Regions from separate parts of the Hydrogenophaga taeniospiralis genome, predicted to be linked through region 2. Evidence: predicted binding sites of a transcription regulator. Region 2 holds the regulator's gene; each other region holds the start of a gene.
The links. The regulator NrdR, encoded in region 2, represses ribonucleotide reductase genes. The targets are predictions, from matches to a motif close to CACNANATNTNGTG.

Region 1: a site for NrdR is predicted at 4,937-4,950, ahead of KIH07_RS08495 (ribonucleoside-diphosphate reductase subunit alpha). Genes of this name have one in related genera too.
Region 3: a site for NrdR is predicted at 3,745-3,758, ahead of KIH07_RS02040 (ribonucleoside triphosphate reductase). Genes of this name have one in related genera too.

What each region holds. Positions count from the first base shown of each region.
Region 1 covers NZ_JAHBAG010000001.1:1,763,920-1,771,018, reverse strand. The annotation lists gene KIH07_RS08520 (inner membrane protein YpjD) at 1-460, shown strand, start outside; gene KIH07_RS08515 (PP0621 family protein) at 475-723, shown strand; gene KIH07_RS08510 (sensor histidine kinase) at 745-2,544, shown strand; gene KIH07_RS08505 (sigma-54-dependent transcriptional regulator) at 2,560-4,068, shown strand; gene ampD (1,6-anhydro-N-acetylmuramyl-L-alanine amidase AmpD) at 4,058-4,678, shown strand; gene KIH07_RS08495 (ribonucleoside-diphosphate reductase subunit alpha) at 5,129-7,099, shown strand, end outside.
Region 2 covers NZ_JAHBAG010000001.1:4,030,517-4,037,615, reverse strand. The annotation lists gene KIH07_RS19385 (pilus assembly protein) at 1-601, opposite strand, end outside; gene KIH07_RS19380 (pilus assembly protein) at 633-1,154, opposite strand; gene KIH07_RS19375 (PilW family protein) at 1,205-2,263, opposite strand; gene pilV (type IV pilus modification protein PilV) at 2,272-2,745, opposite strand; gene KIH07_RS19365 (GspH/FimT family pseudopilin) at 2,735-3,220, opposite strand; gene nrdR (transcriptional regulator NrdR) at 3,381-3,842, opposite strand; gene glyA (serine hydroxymethyltransferase) at 3,946-5,190, opposite strand; ZMP/ZTP riboswitch at 5,242-5,411, opposite strand; gene KIH07_RS19350 (lytic transglycosylase domain-containing protein) at 5,491-6,342, opposite strand.
Region 3 covers NZ_JAHBAG010000001.1:437,399-444,497, forward strand. The annotation lists gene KIH07_RS02025 (PepSY-associated TM helix domain-containing protein) at 39-668, opposite strand; gene KIH07_RS02030 (anaerobic ribonucleoside-triphosphate reductase activating protein) at 778-1,479, opposite strand; gene nrdD (anaerobic ribonucleoside-triphosphate reductase) at 1,469-1,660, opposite strand; gene KIH07_RS02040 (ribonucleoside triphosphate reductase) at 1,697-3,718, opposite strand; gene KIH07_RS02045 (6-pyruvoyl trahydropterin synthase family protein) at 3,906-4,271, opposite strand; gene queE (7-carboxy-7-deazaguanine synthase) at 4,494-5,126, opposite strand; gene KIH07_RS02055 (acyl-CoA dehydrogenase family protein) at 5,268-6,563, shown strand; gene KIH07_RS02060 (AraC family transcriptional regulator) at 7,049-7,099, shown strand, end outside.

The DNA of each region.
Region 1 (7,099 bases), 2.3 Mb from region 2:
CTCCCCCTACCCGGCCCTGCGCTCGAACTGGTTGCCACTGCACTGGGCCCTGGGCATCGCCTCCTACGGCCTGATCGGCGCCGCGGTGGTGCACGCCTGGTTGATGCAGCGGGCGGAAAAATCGATGCGCAGTGGCGCCGCCACCGAGACCCCCGTGCCGCTGCTGACGCTGGAGCGGCTGACGTTCCGTTTCGTGGCCGCCGGTTTTGCCCTGCTCAGCGCCACGCTGCTGGCGGGCGGGTGGTTTTCCGAGACGCTCAACCACCGTTGGACCTGGGACCACAAGACCGTGTTTTCCGTGCTTTCCTGGCTGACCATGGGGGTGCTGCTGTGGGGCCGCTGGCGCTTGGGCTGGCGCGGGCGCGTCGCCGTGCGCACGCTGTACCTGGCCGCGGGCTTTCTGCTGCTGGGCTACGTCGGATCGCGCTTCGTGCTCGAAGTCGTGTTGTCACGGACCTGAACGGGTATCTGTCCATGAAATTCCTGCTCGTTCTGGCCGTGCTGGTCGTGGCCTTCTGGATCTGGCGCAACAACCGCCAGATCGGGCCGGACGAGGGCACTTCGCCCAAGCCCCCCCAACCCCGTGCGTCACGCACGCCGATGGTCATGGTGGCGTGCCAGCACTGTGGCACGCACCTGCCCGAAAGCGAAGCGCTCACCGGCCGATTGGGCGCGTATTGCTGCCCCGAACACCGCCAGCAGCACGAGGGGGCGTCGCGGTGACGCCCCACACCGTCCACTGACATGGCCAGGGACGTCACCTCCCAGTTTGCGCCCTCCTGGTTTTCCGCCTTCGAGGGCAACAGCGCGCACAACCGCGAAAAGCGGCAACACGCCTTCTTCCGGCTCTGGCGCGCCTTCATGCGGGCGCGGGTGTTCATCGCGGTGGTGCTGCTGGCGCTGCAGGTCTTCGTGGTGGTCACCGGCTCAGGCGGCCCCGACTGGCTCATCCTGGTCTGCGCCGTGCACCTGAGCGCCACCCTGGCGGTGCTGATCTGGTCGCACCCGACCGAGCTGGGCAAACCCTTCCAGTTCCAGTGGCTGCTGACCATCGGCGTCGATCTGCTGGCCTTCGCCCTGCTGCAGCACTTCCAGCAAGGCGGCATCAACTACACGCCGCTGTTTGCGCTGCCGGTGCTGCTGGCCGCCATCCTCGGGTCCTTGACGCTGGCACTGGCGACCGCGGCCAGCATCACGCTGTACATGCTGGGCGAGGCCGCCCTGAGTGCCACGGTACTCAGCGAGGTGTCCACCTCGCGCTTCCTGCAGTCGGGCCTGACCGGCACCGGCTTCTTCCTGGTGGCGGTGCTGGCCAACCAGCTGGCGCTGCGCCTGGCGCGCGAGGAAGCCCTGGCCTTGAGCAGCCAGGCCGCTGCGCGCACGCAGGCGCAGGTCAACGAACTCGTGATCGAGAGCCTGAGCGAAGGTGTGCTGGTGGTCGATCCGCACAGTGTGGTGCGCAACGCCAACCCGGCCGCCCAGTTCATGCTGATGGGCGAGGACTACCCACGTGGCGCCAAGCTGCTGCTCTCGGCCCGGCCGGCTTGGGAAGGGCTGGCCAACCTGGTGAGCGAAACCTTTGCGGTCGGACATCCGATGGAGTCGGAAGTCCGCATCGACCTTGATGAGCTCACCACCCACCGGCTGTTCGCGCGCACACGGTTGACCAGTGCGCAGGGCGGGCGTCGCGCCGGGCTGTGCGTGCTGTTTCTCGAAGACCTGCGCGAGGTCGAGGCCCAGGTGCGCACCGAAAAACTGGCCTCCATGGGCCGCATGTCGGCCGCCGTGGCGCACGAGATCCGCAACCCGCTATCGGCCATCACCCAAGCCAACGCGCTGCTGGACGAAGAAGTGCAGGAACCCGGACAGAAACGGCTCACCCGCATGATCGAACAGAACGCGCAACGGCTTTCGCGCATCGTGGACGACATTCTCAACGTCGCACGCGTCCAGCCCACCCGGGGCGATGGCGCCCCCCCGGTGCTGCCGCTGGACCACACGGTGCGACAGATCACGCACGAATGGATCCGGCAGAACCAGGCCCAGCGCGTGCTCGGGGTACACACCCACGCAGCCACGGCCCACGTCGGCTTCGACCCCGAGCACCTGCGCCGCCTGCTGATCAACCTGCTCGACAACGCGCTGCACCACGCCAGCCGCACCGCGTCGTCGATCCGTGTCATCACCCAGCCCAGCGGAAACGACCGCATCCGTCTGTCGGTCTGGAGCGATGGCGCACCGCTGGAAGCCGGCGTGCTGCGCCACCTGTTCGAACCGTTCTTCTCCTCCGAGAGCCGTTCCAGCGGTCTGGGTCTCTACATCTGCCGCGAGCTGTGCGAACGGTATGGCGCCCAGATCGCCTACCAGCGCAGCCGGCTGGACCAGCGCGAAGGCAACGAGTTCTACGTGCTCATGGCGTCGTCGGCCAACGCGCCACGCCAACCGGTCCAGCAAAGCCTCTCGTACCCCCCAGGCGACTCGATCCCCAGCCTCACGCGCCCCGGCTCGCTCCTGCCGGGTGATCTGCCCCGTTCGCCCCGCTGACGCCCGAGCCACAAGATGCCCACCCCCACCCCCGTCACCGCCTCCGTGTTGGTCGTCGACGACGAGCCCGATCTGCGCACGCTATACGAGCTGACACTGCTGCGCGAAGGCCACCAGGTGGTCTCGGCCCAGGACCTGGCCCAGGCCCGCGAATGGCTGGCCCAGCAGCGGTTTGATGTGCTCATCACCGACATGCGCCTGCCCGACGGCCTGGGCCTGGAGCTGCTGCGAGAACTCAGCACCAGCCAGCGCACCGAAAGGTGCATCGTCATCACCGCCTACGGTTCGGCCGAAAACGCCGTGGAAGCGCTCAAGACCGGCGCGTTCGACTACCTGACCAAACCGGTTGATCTCAAGCAGCTGCGCGCCGCGGTGTTGGCCGCGCTGCAAAGCCAGCGCCATGTGCCCGCGGTGCTGCAGCAACGCACCCCAACCGACGGTCCGCGCGCGGCGATCGCGTCGTCCATCGCCGAGCTGCGCAGCGCCCCACCGCCGCCCGATGGCGTGCGCGCCCTGACGCGCATCGTGGGCGACGCGCCCAGCATCGCGCAGATCAAGGGCCGCATTGAAAAGGTGGCCACCAGCATGGCCCCGGTATTGATCCTGGGCGAGTCGGGCACGGGCAAGGAACTGGTGGCGCGCGCGGTGCACGAATGCAGCCACCGCGCCGCGGGCCCGCTCGTCGCGGTCAACTGCGGCGCCATCCCGGAAAGTCTGATCGAGGCCGAGTTCTTCGGCGTGCGCAAGGGCGCCTACACCGGCGCCACGCAAGACCGCGAAGGCTACTTCCAGGCGGCCAAGGGCGGCACCCTGTTTCTCGACGAGATCGGCGATCTCCCGCTGGCCATGCAGGCCAAGCTGCTGCGCGTGATCCAGGAACGGCGCGTGCGCCCGCTCGGCGGCGTGCAGGACGAGGCGGTGGACGTGCGTCTGGTCAGTGCCACCCACCGCGATCTCGGTGCGCTGGTCAAGACCGGGGAATTCCGGCAAGACCTGTTCTACCGGCTCAACGTGATCGAACTGCGCACCCCCGCGCTGCGCGACCGACGCGAAGACCTGCCCGAGCTGGCCCACGCGCTGCTGCAACGCATCTGCAACGAGACCGGGCAAGCCGTGCCCGGATTGTCCGGCGCGGCGCTGCAATGGCTTCAGTCGCGGGACCTGCCGGGCAATGTGCGCGAGCTCGAAAACCTGCTGCAGCGCGCCCTGGCGCTGAGCAGCGGCCACACCATCGAGCCCGACGACTTCGGCGACACCGTACTGGACACGATCCCGGCCAGCATCGAGCCCTTGCCACCGACCGACGCCGACACAGCGGCCCCTCCGCCGTGCCCCGGCATTCCGGCCGATCTGCAGACCTACCTGGACCAGCAGGAGCGCCAGGTGCTGCTCCAGGCCCTCAAGGAAACCGACTACAACCGCACCGCCGCGGCGGCCCGGCTGGGGCTCAACCTGCGCCAGATGCGCTACCGCATCCAGCGGCTCGGCATTGCCATGCCCTCGGACGACAACGATGCGGGCTGAAACCAGGCACGCAGCCCCCCGCTGGCACTGGAACGGCGGCTGGCTGGATGCGGCCCGGCATTGCCCCTCGCCCAATTTCGGGCCACGCCCCCACGGCGCACACATCGACCTGATCGTCATCCACTCCATCAGCCTGCCCCCCGGCGTCTATGGCGGCCCCGAGGTGGAACAGCTCTTCACCAACCAGCTCGACTGGCAAGCCCATCCCTACTTCGAACAGATCCGGGGCATGGAAGTGTCCTCGCATTTCTTCATCCGGCGCGATGGCGAGCTGGTGCAGTTCGTCGACGCCGGCGCCCGCGCCTGGCACGCCGGCGCGTCGTGCTGGCGGGGACGCGACAACTGCAACGACGACTCCATCGGCATCGAGCTCGAGGGCCTGGAGGGCGACCGCTTCGAGACGGCGCAGTACCTCGCGCTGATCCGCTTGTGTGCCAGCCTGCGCACACGTTATCCGGTGGCCCATGTGGCGGGCCACGAGCACATTGCGCCCGGACGCAAGCAGGACCCGGGGCCGGGCTTTGACTGGTCGCAGCTGCGGCGGGGCCTGGGTTGGCCACGTCGGTGTTTTCCCGAAGACACAGACCGGGTTTTCACCGCCGACGATTGAGCCGCCCGCGCATCGGCAACCGCAGCCGATTCTTCACCGCCCGCATCGACGCGGCTTTCAGACCCGAATCCGCCCAGAGGGTTCGAAATCACTGGGTTCTCCCAACAAGGTTCCAGAAAATCCGGGGCGTTCCGGACCATGGAACCGGCGACAGGCAAGTGGGCTCTCGGGCGTTTTTTCGCCCACCGAAAAGCCCCAATCGGGTGCACCCATATTTTTTTTCAAACGCTACCGGTAGTGGCTTGAATGGCACCGACACACCAGATATAGTGTGCCCTGTGCTTTCGCGGCACCAGCGCATTTCACGCTGACGGCCTTCTGCCGTGGCACGCCGACCCCGGTCCGCAGCCTCCGCACACCGCCCGACACGGCCCTGAAACCGGCCCGCCCAACACCTGCCCAGCCGCACGGCACCGGGGCAGGCCACCAACAACAAATGAAAGAGGACCCATGCTGACAGCCCAATCCCACTCCCCTTTGAGCACCGCTTCTGCCGCACCCGCCGCTGGCGCCTTCGGCACCGCGGCGCATGCCACCGCCAGCCCGGTTTTCGCCAACTACCAGATCATTCGCCGCAATGGCGCGGTCGTCCCCTTCGAGCCCAGCAAGATCGCCGTGGCCCTGATGAAAGCTTTCCTGGCGGTGCACGGCACCCAGGGCGCTGCATCGGCCAGCGTGCGCGAAACCGTGGACGCGCTGACGCAGACGGTGGTGCGCGCGCTGATGCGTTCGCGCCCGGGCGGCGGCACCTTCCACATCGAAGACGTGCAAGACCACGTGGAGCTCGGCCTGATGCGCAGCGGTCACCACGAAGTCGCCCGCGCCTACGTGCTGTACCGAGAGCGCCGCACCCAGGAACGTGCCCACCAGGCCGAGGAAGCCAAACCCGCCGAAGCCCTGCTGCACGTGATGGATGGCGGCCAGCGGGTCCCCCTAGACCTGAACCGCCTGCAACACCTGATCGAAGACGCGTGCAAGGGCCTGGGCAAAGACGTCAAGGCCGACCCCATCGTCGCCGAGACCAAGCGCAACCTGTACGACGGCGTGCCGATCGAAGAGGTCTACAAGGCCTCCATCCTGGCCGCGCGCACCCTGATCGAAAAAGACCCCGACTACACCTACGCCACCGCGCGCCTGCTGCTGCACACCATCGTGAAGGAAGTGATCGGCGAAGAAGTGCCCTCCAGCGACATGGGCGCACGCTACGCCGACTACTTCCCGCAGTTCATCAAGAAAGGTGTGCAGAACGAACTGCTCGACGAGCGGCTGCAGCAGTTCGACCTGGCCCGCCTGGGTGCCGCGCTCAAGCCCGAGCGCGATCTGCAGTTCGACTACCTCGGCCTGCAGACCCTGTACGACCGCTACTTCCTGCATGTGCGCAAGAGCCGTATCGAACTGCCACAGGCTTTCTTCATGCGCGTGGCCATGGGTCTGTCGCTCAATGAGATCGACCGCGAAGCGCGCGCCATCGAGTTCTACGAGGTGCTGTCCTCGTTCGACTTCATGTCGTCCACGCCCACCCTGTTCAACAGCGGTACGCTGCGCTCGCAGCTCTCCAGCTGCTACCTGACCACCGTGCCCGACGACCTCGATGGCATCTACGAATCCATCAAGGAAAACGCGCTGCTCTCCAAGTTCGCCGGCGGCCTGGGCAACGACTGGACCCGCGTGCGCGCCCTGGGCAGCCACATCAAGGGCACCAACGGCGAATCCCAGGGGGTCGTGCCCTTCCTCAAGGTCGTCAACGACACCGCCGTCGCGGTGAACCAGGGTGGCAAGCGCAAGGGCGCGGTCTGCACCTACCTGGAAACCTGGCACCTGGATATCGAAGAATTTCTGGAGCTGCGCAAGAACACCGGCGACGACCGCCGCCGCACGCACGACATGAACACGGCGAACTGGATCCCCGATCTGTTCATGAAGCGCGTGATGGAAAAGGGCGAGTGGAGCCTGTTCTCGCCCAACGACGTGCCCGACCTGCACGACCGCTTTGGCGCCGACTTCGAGCGCGCCTATGTGGCCTACGAAGAGAAGGCCGCGCGCGGCGAGATCAAGCCCTACCGCAAGCTGCCCGCCACCGACCTGTGGCGCAAGATGCTCTCGATGCTGTTCGAAACCGGCCACCCCTGGATCACCTTCAAGGACGCCTGCAATGTGCGCTCGCCACAGCAGCAGACCGGCGTGGTGCACAGCTCCAACCTCTGCACCGAGATCACGCTCAACACCAGCGACACCGAAACCGCCGTCTGCAACCTGGGTTCGGTCAACCTGCTCAACCACGTCAAGAGCGGGTCCACCGAAGGCTCCCGTCAGCTGGACCACGACAAGCTGCAGCGCACGATCAAGACCGCGATGCGCATGCTCGACAACGTGATCGACATCAACTACTACGCGGTCAAGAAGGCACGCGACTCCAACATG
Region 2 (7,099 bases):
TCAGGCTGCCGAAAAAATGCCGACGGTTGGTGCCATTGGGCTCGTTGAACGGGGTGTAGTCGCTGATCTTGTAACCATCGGTCGTTTCGCTGTGGTACTCCTTGCCCCAGCTGTGCGAATCTTGCGGAATGTAGGCGCGGCGCAGCACGGTGTCGCTGGTGGTGTCGACCTCCCGGTGGCCACCATAGAGCACTTTGCGCAAGGCGTCGATGCGGCTGGTGGTCATGTAGTTGAGCCAGCGGCCAGACCATTGGGCCGAGCCGGTACAACGGCCCAGATTGTCCGTGGTGCCGGCCGGCTCAAAACGGTCGCTGCTGTAGTTGTAGCAATAACCGGAGTCAAACAAGCCGTAGTAGTTGATCGACGGCTTGAACCGGATGTCCAGCGTGCCATCACCATCGACGTCGCTGGCATCGTTGTAGGCCTCGTAGAACAGCTTGTGGTCCTTGCTCATGACCAGCATGGTCATGGGGGTGGCATTGGTGGTAGACCCCAGAGGGGTGCTGGGCCATGTCACGGCACCGGCACTGAGATAAATGCCGGCCGCCAGGGTGGTCAGTGCCACCTTTGCGACACGGTTGGCGAGCGTGGACAGCTTCATGATGACCTTCCTTCTTTTCACTTTTTTGGTGTCATTCCGTGGCGTAGACGGACTGCAGAATCACTTCCGCCCGATCGGATCCGGCTTGGCTGCGCGCCGTGATGCGGTAGCGGGCGCAGGTGACATTCACCAGCGGTGTGCTGGGGTCGCAGGGGAACGCGTTGCCCAGGAATTCCACGAAATACTGCGGCGAGGACCCGGCCTGGGTATTCAGGCTGACGGTGGCGTTGGTCCAACCTGAGAAACCGTTCATGGCCCAACGGCCTTCACAGTAGAGACCCGGCGCGGAGCACAGGCCGCCGGAACAGGTTGAACTGCATTCGGTGGCGTTGGTGGGCGCGGCGAGCGCCAGGGCACTGGTGTGCTTGGGGGTTGTCTGGGCCTGAGCCGCGGCCACGGCTTCGCCTGCACGCAGCCCAGCTTCAGCCGACTGGAAGGCTAGGCTGCGGTCGTAGAAGTTGGAGGACATCTTCGCTTCCAGCACCACGTTGCGCAGACTGGCCACGCCGATCAATGTGATGAGGACCAGCAGGATGAGCGAGATGATGAGCACGGCGCCGCGCTCCTGTCTCGGTGCGGGTATGTGGGAAGTGTGCAATGGCTTCATGGCAGGCGGTTGCGAAGGGTGACCACGTGCGTCATCTGGCGCTGCAGGGCGGCGCCGTCGGTGCCCACGTTCTGCAGGCTTTGTAAGGTCAGCGTGACGCGAACGGCATTGACCCGGGGCCAACTGGTGACGGAGGCTGCGGTCGCGTAGTCGGTCGGCAATGCACCCGTGGCGTCTGTTTCCAGATAGGTCAGTTGCATGTCGGTGACACCTTCGGCAATCTCTTCAATCAGCGGCGTTGCGCTGACTGTTCCACCGCTGTTCACCAATCGTGCTCTGTATAGAGACCGCCCACCACGCCCATTGAATCCGATGTACCAGATCTCGCTGGTCAGCTTGACCATGTAGCCGCCACTGAAGTCGTACAGATTGCCGTTGACGTTCGAGCAATCGGTGGGGTAGCCCAAACCCTTGCTGCAGTTTCCGGGCGACACCCCAGCAACACCTGTGTTGTGAACCACAGTGCTATTGGAGGTACTCGCACTGGTCACCTGCAGAAGAGCGGCCTGCCGATAGTTGCACACCAGTACGATGTCGCCATCCACTAGGCCATGACTGTTGGTGCCTACGTCAAACTGGGCCGAAGTGGGAACGTGCCCGTTGATCCGCACGCCGGTGTTCAGGTTGCCAAACACCAGGAAGACCGCATCGGTGCCATCGACCCGTTGACCCGCACCGGTTCCGATGGTGATGCCGTTGGCTGCCGTACTGTTGTCATAGCCCCGGATGCCATCGGTCCAATTGGCCCACCAGAAGGCGCTGCCACCGGAATCAGGGTTTATCACATCCGCGGTGGGCACACCCCGACCACACGGACTTCCGCCGGCTTCGCGCACTTGCCGCGCCATCAGTTCCACGGCGGTGCGTCCGCTTTCCTGCATGCGGGAGAGCTGCTCGGTGGTGCGATAAGCCTGCTGATTGGTGACGAACACGCCGATGACGCCACCCACCAGGAACAACCCCAGCGCAATGGCCACCATGAGCTCAACAATACCGAAGCCGCGAATCTGTCTGCGGGAGGGGCGGGGTCTGGAAATTCTGGGACGCTGGGTCATGGTTGTTCTCACAGCACACTGATCGTCTCGACCATCTGATTGGAGTCGCCGCTGATAGCCCGCGTGTCGTCCCAGAAGATGCGGACGGTGCATCGCTCACCCTGGCAGGTGATTTGTCCGCAGGTGGTGTCACGATCTCCCAGGGTCTGCTTCAGCGCCTGCATCCAGAGACGTTGGTCGCTGGTAATCAGTGTGGTGCTGGCGCTGACGCTGCATGTTCTGCTGATGTTGTATTGCCCGGTACGCGCGGCATTCACGTTGGCGCGCATCGCGTCCAGCATCAGGTAGCTCAAGGTCACGGCCTGGCTGCGCTCGAATGCGCTCTGGTTGTTCTTCAGCGTACTGCTTTGCAGGCCTGCAATGCCCAGCAGGCCGATGGCCAGCACGAGCACGGCCACGAGCACTTCGATGAGGCCGAAGCCTCGTTGGGAAGAACGGCCGGCACGCGCCGGACGGGCAGGTTGTCTGTGTTTATTCGACATGGATCGATCCCGTGCGAATCCGGATGTTGCGGGTTTGTGCGCCTGACGTGATGGTGATCTGGCCACCGGTGATCAAGGTGGTACCGACGGTGGCCGTGTCGCAGGTGCAGCTGTAAGGCAGGCCGTCGGCCCGGTAGTCTGCGCAGAAGGTGCCCACCGTGGTGCTGCCTTGCAGGGTGCCTTCGCGGATGGCCGTGGCTGAAGAGGGCGTGCGAACGATCCAGCCAGTGCTCGCACTGCAGAACCGGTGCGTTGCGTTCTTGCGAATGGCCTCGCTGCGCGCGGTTTGCAGCCCACCCAGCAACTCGTTGGATTGCGCAGCGACCCGATTTTTTTCCATCATGCCCTGGAAGCTGGGTACGGCGATACCCAGAAGGATCGCTGCCACGGCGAGCGTCACCATCAGCTCGATGAGCGTAAAGCCGCCCGAACGGTGTCGAGTCGGTTTGCTCAATGGGTATGTGGACTTGTCCAATCGATCTCCGAAACAAACAGCAACTGGTAACAAGGTCAGAGTAACCTCTGGCCTGCTATGTTTTCATAGCGTAACAGTCGGGTTTGGCCCGGATGTACGAAGAACGATGGACGGAGCGTCTGTCCGGCTGTACGGAAACGGGGTTGATGCCCTTGGTGCTTCAGCCACTGCTGCGTGAGGTGGTTTCTCTCACGGCGTCCATGAACTCGTTCACATCGTCGAAGCTGCGGTACACGCTCGCGAAGCGTATGTAGGCGACTTTGTCGAGCTTCTTGAGTTCGCGCATCACCATTTCACCCAGGCGGGTGGCGGGAACTTCGCGGACGCCCAGGTTGAGCAGCTTTTCTTCGATGCGCTCGATGGCGGCGTCGACCTGCTCGGTGCTGACCGGGCGTTTGCGCAGCGCCAGCGCGAAGGACGCCCTGAGCTTGGCGGGCACGTAGTCGACGCGCCGACCGTCTTTTTTCACCACGGCTGGAAAGCTGACTTCCGGGCGCTCATAGGTGGTGAAGCGCTTTTCGCAGTGGCCACATTGGCGGCGGCGGCGGATGAAGTCGGCGTCTTCGGAGATCCGGGTCTCAACGACCTGGGTCTCCAGGTGACCGCAGAAGGGGCATTTCATGGGTACACCAATATACAGAGGGTTGCTGCCTGGCCGCCCACTGGCGAGATGCGCTACCGATGACGGATCGCGTCCCGCGCGGCGGCGCAGGCAGGAGCATGGCTTATTTATAGACCGGGAACCGGGCCGTCAGCGCGTTGACCTTGGCGCGCACGGCCTCGATGTTGGCTGGGTCGCGCGGGTTGTCCAGCACGTCGGCGATCAGGTTGGCGGTCAGCCGGGCCTCTTCGTCCTTGAAGCCTCGGGTGGTCATGGCCGGGGTGCCGATGCGCACGCCGCTGGTGACCATCGGCTTTTCTGGGTCGTTGGGGATGGCGTTCTTGTTGATCGTCATGTGGGCGCTGCCCAGCACGGCCTCGGCTTCCTTGCCGGTGATGCCCTTGGCGCGCAGGTCCACCAGCATCACGTGGCTCTCGGTGCGGCCGCTCACGATGCGCAGCCCACGCTGGGTCAGGGTCTCGGCCACGATCTGGGCGTTCTTCACCACCTGTTGCTGATAGGCCTTGAACTCCGGCGCCAGTGCTTCCTTGAAAGCCACGGCCTTGGCCGCGATCACGTGCATCAACGGGCCACCCTGCAGTCCTGGGAAGATGGCGCTGTTGATGGCTTTTTCGTGCTCGGCCTTCATCAGGATGATGCCGCCGCGCGGGCCGCGCAGGCTCTTGTGGGTGGTGGAGGTCACCACGTCGGCAAAAGGCACTGGGTTGGGGTACACGCCAGCCGCAATCAGTCCGGCGTAGTGGGCCATGTCCACCATGAAGATGGCGCCGACGTCTTTCGCCACTTTGGCGAAGCGTTCGAAATCAATGCGCAGGCTGTAGGCCGAGGCGCCGGCAATGATGAGCTTGGGCTTGGTCTCGTGGGCCTTGCGCTCCATGGCGTCGTAGTCGATTTCTTCCTTGTCGTTCAGGCCGTAGCTGACCACGTTGAACCACTTGCCGCTCATGTTGAGCGCCATGCCGTGGGTGAGGTGACCACCTTCGGCCAGGCTCATGCCCATGATGGTGTCGCCCGGCTTGAGGAAGGCGAGGAACACGGCCTCGTTGGCCGAGGCGCCGCAATGCGGTTGCACGTTGGCGGCGTCGGCGCCGAAGATCTGTTTCACACGGTCAATGGCCAGCTGTTCGGCCACGTCCACGTACTCGCAGCCACCGTAGTAGCGGCGGCCCGGATAGCCTTCGGCGTATTTGTTGGTGAGCTGGGTGCCCTGGGCGGCCATGACCGCGGGTGAAGCGTAGTTTTCGCTGGCGATCAGCTCGATGTGGTGTTCCTGGCGCGCGTTTTCGGCCTGGATGGCGGCAAACAGTTCGGGATCGGTTTGCTCGATGAGGATGTTGCGGTCGTACATGGTGGCAGTCTTGGGTAACGTGGATCCCGGCGCGATGTGGACCACATCGGCAGGGGCTGCCCAGGCGAACGGCTGAACACCCGGTCGGGCCGGGCGGCACGCTTCCCAGTGGTTGTCCCGGCCGCTGATCGCTTTCAGCGCCGGGGGGCCACGTCAACGCAGCCAGTCAGAAGGAGTTCGTCCTTCGGTTGGTGCGCCTATCGCCAGTCGCGTACCCGGTTAGTTTAGCCGAGGCTTGCGCGGGCCATGGCTGTCAAATGGAGAGATCGGACGCCCGTGGGGTTTGCGTGTGCGGCTCGATCACGAGTTCGCCAGAGGCGTCTCGGGTGGGACGACGGGGGCCGCAGGCGCTTCCGCTTCGAAGTCGGTCGCAGAGTCTGGCTCGGGTGTGGGCTCGACGGTCGCGGGTGCGATCACCTGGGTGCGTTGGATTTGCGGGAAATAGCGTGGCATGGGTTTGCCCAGGGCCACGCTCTGGATGCGCAGGTGTTCCGCCATGACCTTGTTGATGTAGTCACCGCCATCGGATGAGACTGCGCCCACGTAAAGCCGCAGGCCGCCCTCGATCGAGCCTGCCTGCTTGATGCAGTCCTGCAGCACTTTGGCGCCCACACGAAGGTTCGACACCGGGTCGAAGGCCGCCAGTCGCCCGCCGAAATCCTCGTATTTGTCGGTGTGGACCCGGGTCAGCACCTGCATCAGGCCTTGTGCACCCACGGGGCTCTGTGCAAACGGGTTGAAACGCGACTCGATGGCCATGACCGCGAGGATCAGCGTGGGATCTACCCGGGCTTTCTGGCCGACGTCAAAGGCCTCCGCCACCAGCACGCTCAGGGGTTCGGGCGCCACACGGTATTTGCGGCTCAACCAGAAGGCCACATTGGCCTGCTGTTTTGGGAGGTCGGTCGGCTGGACGGCGGTGACGCGCTCGATGGCGCTGGGCTCGGGGTTGAACACGGCCGCGTCTGCGGTTTCGGTCGTTGCTACTTGGCGCTCCAGCAACCAGCCGAGCAGCTGTTGTTCGGCGCTGGTTCGCAGATCGCTGCGCGCGGCCAGCGTGATCAGTCCGACGGCCAGCAGGGTGCCCAGCAGCGCCAGGCCATTGTGGGTGATGTCGAAAAAGCCGCGGGACACATCGCCCAGTGCGGCCATGAGGGCCGCCTTGGCACCTTTGGTGCTCCTTGTTTGTTGTTGTTGCGCTGTCATGTTGTCGCTCCTTTCTGTGTCGCCCTGACGGGTGGGTCCGGTCGACTGGATTGGGTCGCCATCGACGGCAGGACCTCATGGGCCTGGCGATCGACTTAGCCGGGTTCGGCAGCGGGTCGGGTTTACCCTGGATGGGCAAAGCCGACGGATGTTATGGAGTTGTACATGTCAAGTCAATGTTTAAGATGTTATTTATTATGACTTTTGTGTATTAAGAAGATGTGATGGACTGTGATGCACAGACATCCCTAGCGACACCACCAGCGTGGATCGGGCTTCCAGTCCCGTGTGCCACTTTTGACCGTTTGTCGGGCAATTGATACCTTTCGTTCTCGGGGTGGGTCGTTCGAGGCGGGTGAATGGGCCGTGGTTGCGTGATTGAAAATCCACATGGTCGCACCTGGGCGAAACCCTTGAAGCAATGGCCGAACCGGGGTAACCTGTGCTTGCCTGTCATTGCGACTGGCATCAGCTGGCAACACGGTCTGACCGTCTGCCGGCTCCAAAGGGAGCAATCTGTTGCTTCCAGGCTGGGGAGACATCAAACTCTCTCCGCCAAATCCGACGGCAAGTGCATTACGCCCGCCGTCAGCCCCGGTGGGTTCAGCCCATCGGGGTTTCTCGTTTCTGGGGTGTCCCTTTCTGTGCGTGCGTGAACAGCGGCGACAATACGCGCTTGCTCGATGCCGGCACGGTGTCGAAC
Region 3 (7,099 bases), 3.6 Mb from region 2:
CGTTTTTTCGGCCGCATCCAGGCGGGACCGAAAGACACTCAGCCAGCCTGATCCACGGCCAGCCCTGGCTCGGCAGCGGCGCTCTCCAGTGCCCGCCGCGCCTTCCTGCCCTTGACCCAATAGGGATAGAAGAACAGGTAGTAGCCGGTCAGGATCAGCCAGAACAGGGTGATGCCGCTCAAGATCATGGCGGCGTACTTGGCGACATCGCCGAACACCAGGAAGGAGTGCACATCCATCCACAGCTGATCGCCGCGCAGCCCAACGTTGAGCACCTTTCCGCTGATCGCGTCGATCTGGATTTCCCGGGGTGAGCTGAAACCGGAGCTCGCTTCCAGACGAACCTTCCACATGCGTTTGCCCGGGCGCAGCTCGATCCGGTTGATGTCGTCCAGGGACTTGGCCCCCGGCAGGTCCATCTCCAGCACGATCTCCGCGATGCGCTGCACCGGCAGGAACTGGCTGAACTCGCCCTTCTCGCCTTTGCGCGAGGACGGCTGCAGGTATTCGAGGTCTTTCTTGAAGGCGAGAAACAGGCCCGACAACACAATGACCAGGAAGACCAATCCCAGAAACAGGGACATCCATTTGTGCGTGAAGCGGGAGAACTTGGCGAAGCGGGCCATCGAATCCGGGTGACGCTTCCCTGCGGCGGAGGTGTTTTTCATGGTGCAATTGTGTTGTTTGATGCAAATGCAATTCATTCGCATTACAAATTATGCCCAAAAAAACACCCGCCTCCCCCCAGGCGCCGTTGTTGTTGGCGCCGGCACCGACCTACCGGCATTCAAAGCGCTGAAACCGAGCGCCCAGCTCCGCCAGATCGCTCGCCGACAGGCCGTCCAGCGGCGCGCCCGGCTCGCTGCAGGTCTGCAGCACCCAGTGCGGCACCAGCTGCGCCGCCAGTGCGTCGGCCAGCCGGAACAGATCGTCGCGGCTGAACAGCCCGGCGTGCCAGGTGGTGCGGCATTCCAGGGCCAGGCCCCGGTCCAGCAGCAGGCCCAGGCTCTGCGCGGCCCGTGCGCCGCTGCCCGGCGTGCGGGTGATGGCGTCGTAACGGTGCGCCGGCGCCTTGACGTCCAGGCCCACCCAGTCCAGCCAGGGCATGGCCTGCGCCAGGCGTTCCGGGTACATGCCACCGGTGTGCAGGCCGGTGACAAAGCCCAGCGCCCGCACCTCGGTCAGCGCCGGCACCAGCGCGGCCTGCAGCGTGGGCTCGCCGCCCGAGAACACCACGCCGTCGAGCAGCCCGCGGCGCTGCTGCAGAAACGCCCGCACGTCCGACCACGCCAGCGCGCCGGGGGCCACCGCGTCCAGCAAGGCCGGGTTGTGGCAATAGCCGCAGCGCCAGGGGCAGCCCTGGCAGAACACCACGGCCGCCAGCCGGCCGGGGAAGTCGATGCCGGTGAGCCGCGTCAGGCCGCCGATGCGCAATGCATCGGCAGTTCGCGGCGTGGCAGGCGGTGCCTCAGCCGGCACGGCCTGATTCAACAAAGAAGCGCCGTTCGGCGTGTTCGCCCTGCTTGCCCCGGTTGAAGCTGCTCACGGGGCGGTGGTAGCCCATGACGCGGGTCCAGACCTCGCAGGGTTGGCGCTCGTCGTCGCGCAGGGTGATATCAGCAGCCGTTGACTTGACGGCAGATGGGGTCGATGCGTTCATGGGTGTTTCCTTTTGGGGTGGTTGAAAGACGGGGTATCAAGCGGCTTGCAACTGGCGTTTGGCGGCCAGTTTTTCCGCATCGCACACGGGGCAGAACGGGTGCTCGCCAGCGAGGTAGCCGTGGGTCGGGCAGATGGAGAAGGTGGGCGTGACGGTGATGTAGGGCAGGCGGTAGTTGGTCAGCGCGCGCTGCACCAGCGCGCGGCAGGCCTCGCCGCTGGTCAGGCGCTCGCCCATGTACAGGTGCAGCACGGTGCCGCCGGTGTACTTGCGCTGCAGCGGGGCCTGGCGCTCCAGCGCCTCGAACGGATCGTCGGTGAAACCCACGGGCAGCTGCGAGGAGTTGGTGTAATAGGGCTGCTCGGGTGTGCCGGCCTGCAGGATCGTGGGCCAGCGCTTGCGGTCTTCGCGCGCGAAGCGGTAGGTGGTGCCTTCGGCCGGCGTGGCCTCCAGGTTGTACAGGTGCCCGGTCTCCTCCTGAAAGGCCACGATGCGCTCGCGCACGTGGTCGAGGAAGCGCAGCGCGAAGGCGTGGCCCTCGTCGGTGCCGATGTCGTGCGCGTCGCCGCTGAAGTTGCGCACCATCTCGTTGATGCCGTTCACGCCCAGGGTGCTGAAGTGGTTGCGCAGCGTGCCCAGGTAACGCTTGGTGTAGGGGAACAGGCCCTGGTCCATGAGCCGCTGGATCAGCTTGCGTTTGGTCTCCAGGCTCTGCTTGCCCAACTCCAGCAGGCGGTCCAGCGCGGCCAGCAGGCCGGCTTCGTCGCCCGCGTGCAGGTGGCCCAGGCGGGCGCAGTTGACCGTGACCACGCCCAGGCTGCCGGTCTGCTCGGCGCTGCCGAACAAGCCGTTGCCGCGCTTGAGCAGCTCGCGCAGATCGAGCTGCAGGCGGCAGCACATGGAGCGCACCATGTTCGGCTGCAGCTCCGAGTTGATGAAGTTCTGGAAGTACGGCAGGCCGTACTTGGCCGTCATGTCGAACAGGCGCCGCGCGTTCTCGCTCTCCCAGGGGAAATCGGGCGTGATGTTGTAGGTGGGAATGGGGAAGGTGAAGACCCGGCCCTTGGCGTCGCCCTCGGTCATGACCTCGATGTAGGCGCGGTTGATCAGGTCCATCTCGGCCTGCAGCTCGCCGTAGCAGAACGGCATCTCGCGGCCCGCGATCACCGGCACCTGCTCGCGCAGGTCTTCGGGGCAGACCCAGTCGAAGGTGAGGTTGGTGAACGGCGTCTGCGTGCCCCAGCGCGAGGGCACGTTGAGGTTGTAGATCAGCTCCTGGATGCACTGGCGCACGGCGGCGTAATCCATGCCGTCCTGCCGCACATAGGGCGCCATGTAGGTGTCAAAGGACGAGAAGGCCTGCGCGCCGGCCCACTCGTTCTGCAGCGTGCCCAGGAAGTTGACGATCTGCCCCACGGCCGAGGACATGTGTTTCGGCGGCCCCGACTCCACCTTGCCCGGCACCCCGTTGAGGCCCTCGTTGAGCAGGGTGCGCAGCGACCAGCCCGCGCAGTAGCCGCTGAGCATGTCGAGGTCGTGGATGTGGATGTCGCCCTCGCGGTGGGCTGCGCCGATCTCGGGCGTGTAGACGTGCGAGAGCCAGTAGTTGGCCGTGACCTTGCCGGCCACGTTGAGGATCAGGCCGCCCAGCGAATAGCCCTGGTTGGCGTTGGCGTTGACGCGCCAGTCGGCGCGCGTGAGGTATTCGTTGATCGACGATTCCACGTCCACCAGGGTCTGGCGGTCGGTGCGCAGGCGGGCGTGCTGTTCGCGGTAGACGATGTAGGCGCGCGCCGTCTTGAAGTGGTTGGCCGCGATCAGCGTCTGCTCGACCACGTCCTGCACCTGTTCGATGTGCGGCGCCTCACCGCGAAAGCGGTGGATCAGCACCTTGATCACCTGCGCGCACAGCAGCGCGGCCTCCGGCTCGTCGAACTCGCCGCTGGCGGCCCCGGCGCGGGCCAGCGCCGCACCGATCTTGTGGGCATTGAACGGCTCGCGCTGACCACCTCGCTTGACCACCTCGCGCGGCAAACTGACCACCATGGCGTCCTCCATCGGGCTCTCCTCATTCGGGGTTGAAACACTACCTATGGTGTGCACGATACCCATGACACGCTATATGTAGTTTGATGTGCGACAAGAAATCGCACGCCCCGGAGGCCCGAAAACGCCCAAAGACCGGCTTGATGCGCATCAAGCCGGCGCCCTGGCCCCGGCCCTGCCGCCGGGGGAGGGAAAGCGCCTAGCGGCGCAGCCGGCAGGCGTCGCCGCTGGCCTGGCGGCGCACCTCCACGCAGTCCAGCTGCTGCGCGTAGCGCGCCTCCATCGCGCGCCAGATGAAGGCGCAGAGGTTTTCCAGCGTGGCCGGGCCGAGGTCGGCCACCTCGTCGAGGAAGCGGTGGTCCAGCGCCTGGCGCAGGGTCTCGATGTGGCCGCGCAGGTGGGCCAGATCGACCAGCATGCCGCTCTCCGGGTCGGGCTCGCCCGCCAGCGTGACCTCGGCGATGTAGGTGTGGCCGTGGATGCGCAGGCTGGGCTCGACATCGATCTTGCGGCGCAAGGTGTGGGCGGCCTCGAAATAAAAGCTCTGACTCAGTTCGTATCTCATCTCAATCCATCTCTATCAACTCAATTCACATGCCACGGCAGTTCCCACACCGCATGAAACCTGGGCGCGCCGGCCCCTCACCCCAACCCTCTCCCCAGCGGGGAGAGGGAGCCAAACCCGCGGCCGGAGGGCGTGCCTCGCCCAGGGCACCCGTGGAACTGGCTTTGCCAGGCCACAGGGTGCGCCCCCTCCGGGGGGACGCCGCGAAGCGGCGCAGGGGGGTCATCGGATCCCCAACACCTTGTGCGTCTGCACCGAGAGCCGCCAGCGCGGGTCGGCCAGGCACAGCGCGGTGGCCAGCTCGGTGTTGCGGCGCGCCAGCGGGCCGTCCATGGCCTGCAGGAAATGGTGTTCGAACGGCAGCTCGGCCAGCGCCGCCAGGTCCAGCCCGTCCTGCGGCACCACCACCTTCAACTCCTGCCCGCGGGTGAGCAGCAGCGGAGCGCCGGCCTTGGGGCTCACACACACCCAGTCCAGCCCGGCGGGTGGCGCGAGCGTGCCATTGGTTTCCACCGCGATGGTGAAGCCGCGCGCGTGCAGCGCGCCGGTCAGGGCCTCGTCCACCTGCAGCAGCGGCTCGCCCCCGGTCAGCACCACCAGGCCGGGGGCAGCGCCGGCGGGCCACTGCCCGGCGATGGTGTCGGCCAGGGCCTCGGCGGTGGTGAACTTGCCGCCCAGCGTGCCGTCGGTGCCCACGAAGTCGGTGTCGCAGAAGCTGCAGACCGCGCTGGCGCGATCGGCCTCGCGCCCGCTCCAGAGGTTGCAGCCGGCAAAGCGGCAGAACACCGCCGCGCGGCCGGCGTTGGCACCCTCGCCCTGCAGGGTGTAGAAGATTTCCTTGACGCTGTAGGTCATGGTGAGAGCCGGGTTGGCCGCGAAACAGGCGGCGCCCGGGGTTGTATCGAAGAGGCCGATATTGTCCGCCACCGGGGCCCACGGCCGGTCCGCTGTCGCGTGGGCGCTGACAAGCGGCCCGGCGCTCCCCACAATGCCCGCATGGACTTTGAGCACAGCCCCCGGGCGCAGGCGCTCCAGCAGCAGCTGGAGACCTTCATGCAGCGTTACCTGCTGCCCCACAACGCGGCCTGGCACCAGGCGGTGCAACTGGGGCAATACCCGCCGCCGTTCCTGGACGACCTGAAGACCCTGGCGCGCGAAGAAGGCCTGTGGAACCTGTTCCTGCCCAGCCTGTGCGACGGCGAGCCCGGCACCCGCCTGGACAACCTGGACTACGCGCCGCTGGCCGAAACCATGGGTCGGCTGCACTGGGCGCCCGAGGTGTTCAACTGCAGCGCGCCCGACACCGGCAACATGGAGTTGTTGCACCGCTTCGCCACGCCCGCGCAGCGCACGCGCTGGCTCACGCCGCTGCTGGACGGCACGATCCGCTCGGCCTTCGCCATGTCCGAGCCCGACGTGGCCTCGTCCGACCCGACCAACCTGCAGACCACGGTGCGGCGCGAGGGCGACGAGCTGGTGTTGAACGGCCGCAAGTGGTTCATCACCGGCGCGGCGCATCCGGGCTGCAGGCTGCTGATCGTGATGGCGCGCAACGCGCCCGACGACACCGCCACGCCCGAGACGAAACACCACCAGCACAGCATGGTGCTGGTGCCGCTGGACACGCCGGGTGTGGAGGTGGTGCGCAACATCAGCGTGGTGCACCACCACGCGCCCGAGGGGCATTGCGAGATCGTCTTTCGCCAGGTGCGCGTGCCGGCCAACCAGCTGCTCGGCGGCTGGGGCGAGGGCTTTGCGATGGCGCAGGCGCGCCTGGGGCCGGGCCGGGTGCACCACTGCATGCGCACCATCGGCCAGTGCGAACTGGCGCTGGAACTCGCCACCGAACGCGCGCTGGAGCGCCGCAGCTTTGGCAAGACGCTGGCCGACTACGCCAACGTGCAGGAGTGGATCGCGATGTCGCGCATCGAGATCGACCAGGCGCGCCTGCTGGTGTTGCGCTGCGCCTGGCTGCTCGACCACCCGGAGCGCGTCGAACCCGCGGCCCTGCGCGCGCAGGTGGCCGCGATCAAGGTGGTGGCCGCGGGCCTGCAGACCCGCGTGGTGGACCGCGCCATGCAGATCTTCGGCGCCATGGGCCTGTCGCCCGACACCCCGCTGGCGCAGTTCTGGACCTGGGGCCGCGCCCTGCACCTGCTCGACGGGCCCGACGAGGTGCACCTGCGCAGCGTGGCGCGCCACGAGTTGGACCGGGCGCGGGGGCGCATGGGGTCTTCTTCCGCTTACTTCACGACACCGGAGCAGATGCGGGCGCCACCGCGATTGCACTGAGCCCCCACGCTCCGCCGCTGGCGCGGGTCGCTGCCCCCCAAGGGGGCGCGAATCCAGCTTGGGGCGGCCCGGCGCTGGATTCCTGAGCCCCCACGCTCCGCCTCTGCGCGGGTCGCTGCCCCCCAAGGGGGCGCGAATCCAGCTTGGGGCGGCCCGGCGCTGGATTCCTGAGCCCCCACGCTCCGCCTCTGCGCGGGTCGCTGCCCCCCAAGGGGGCGCGAATCCAGCTTGGGGCGGCCCGGCGCTGGATTCCTGAGCCCCCACGCTCCGCCGCTGGCGCGGGTCGCTGCCCCCCAAGGGGGCGCGAATCCAGCTTGGGGCGGCCCGGCGCTGGATTCCTGAGCCCCACGCTCCGCCGCTGCGCGGGTCGCTCTTCATCGGTCGAGCGATCCTGGCAGCGATCCGTGGCACCCAGTGTCTGGTCGCGGACTGTTCGAATAGGATCATTTCGTACAAAATTCATATCCTTTCGTCCAACCATCGGCATGACCTCTCCGCCCCCGCCCATCGACCGCCTGTCCGGCCTGCTGGAGCGT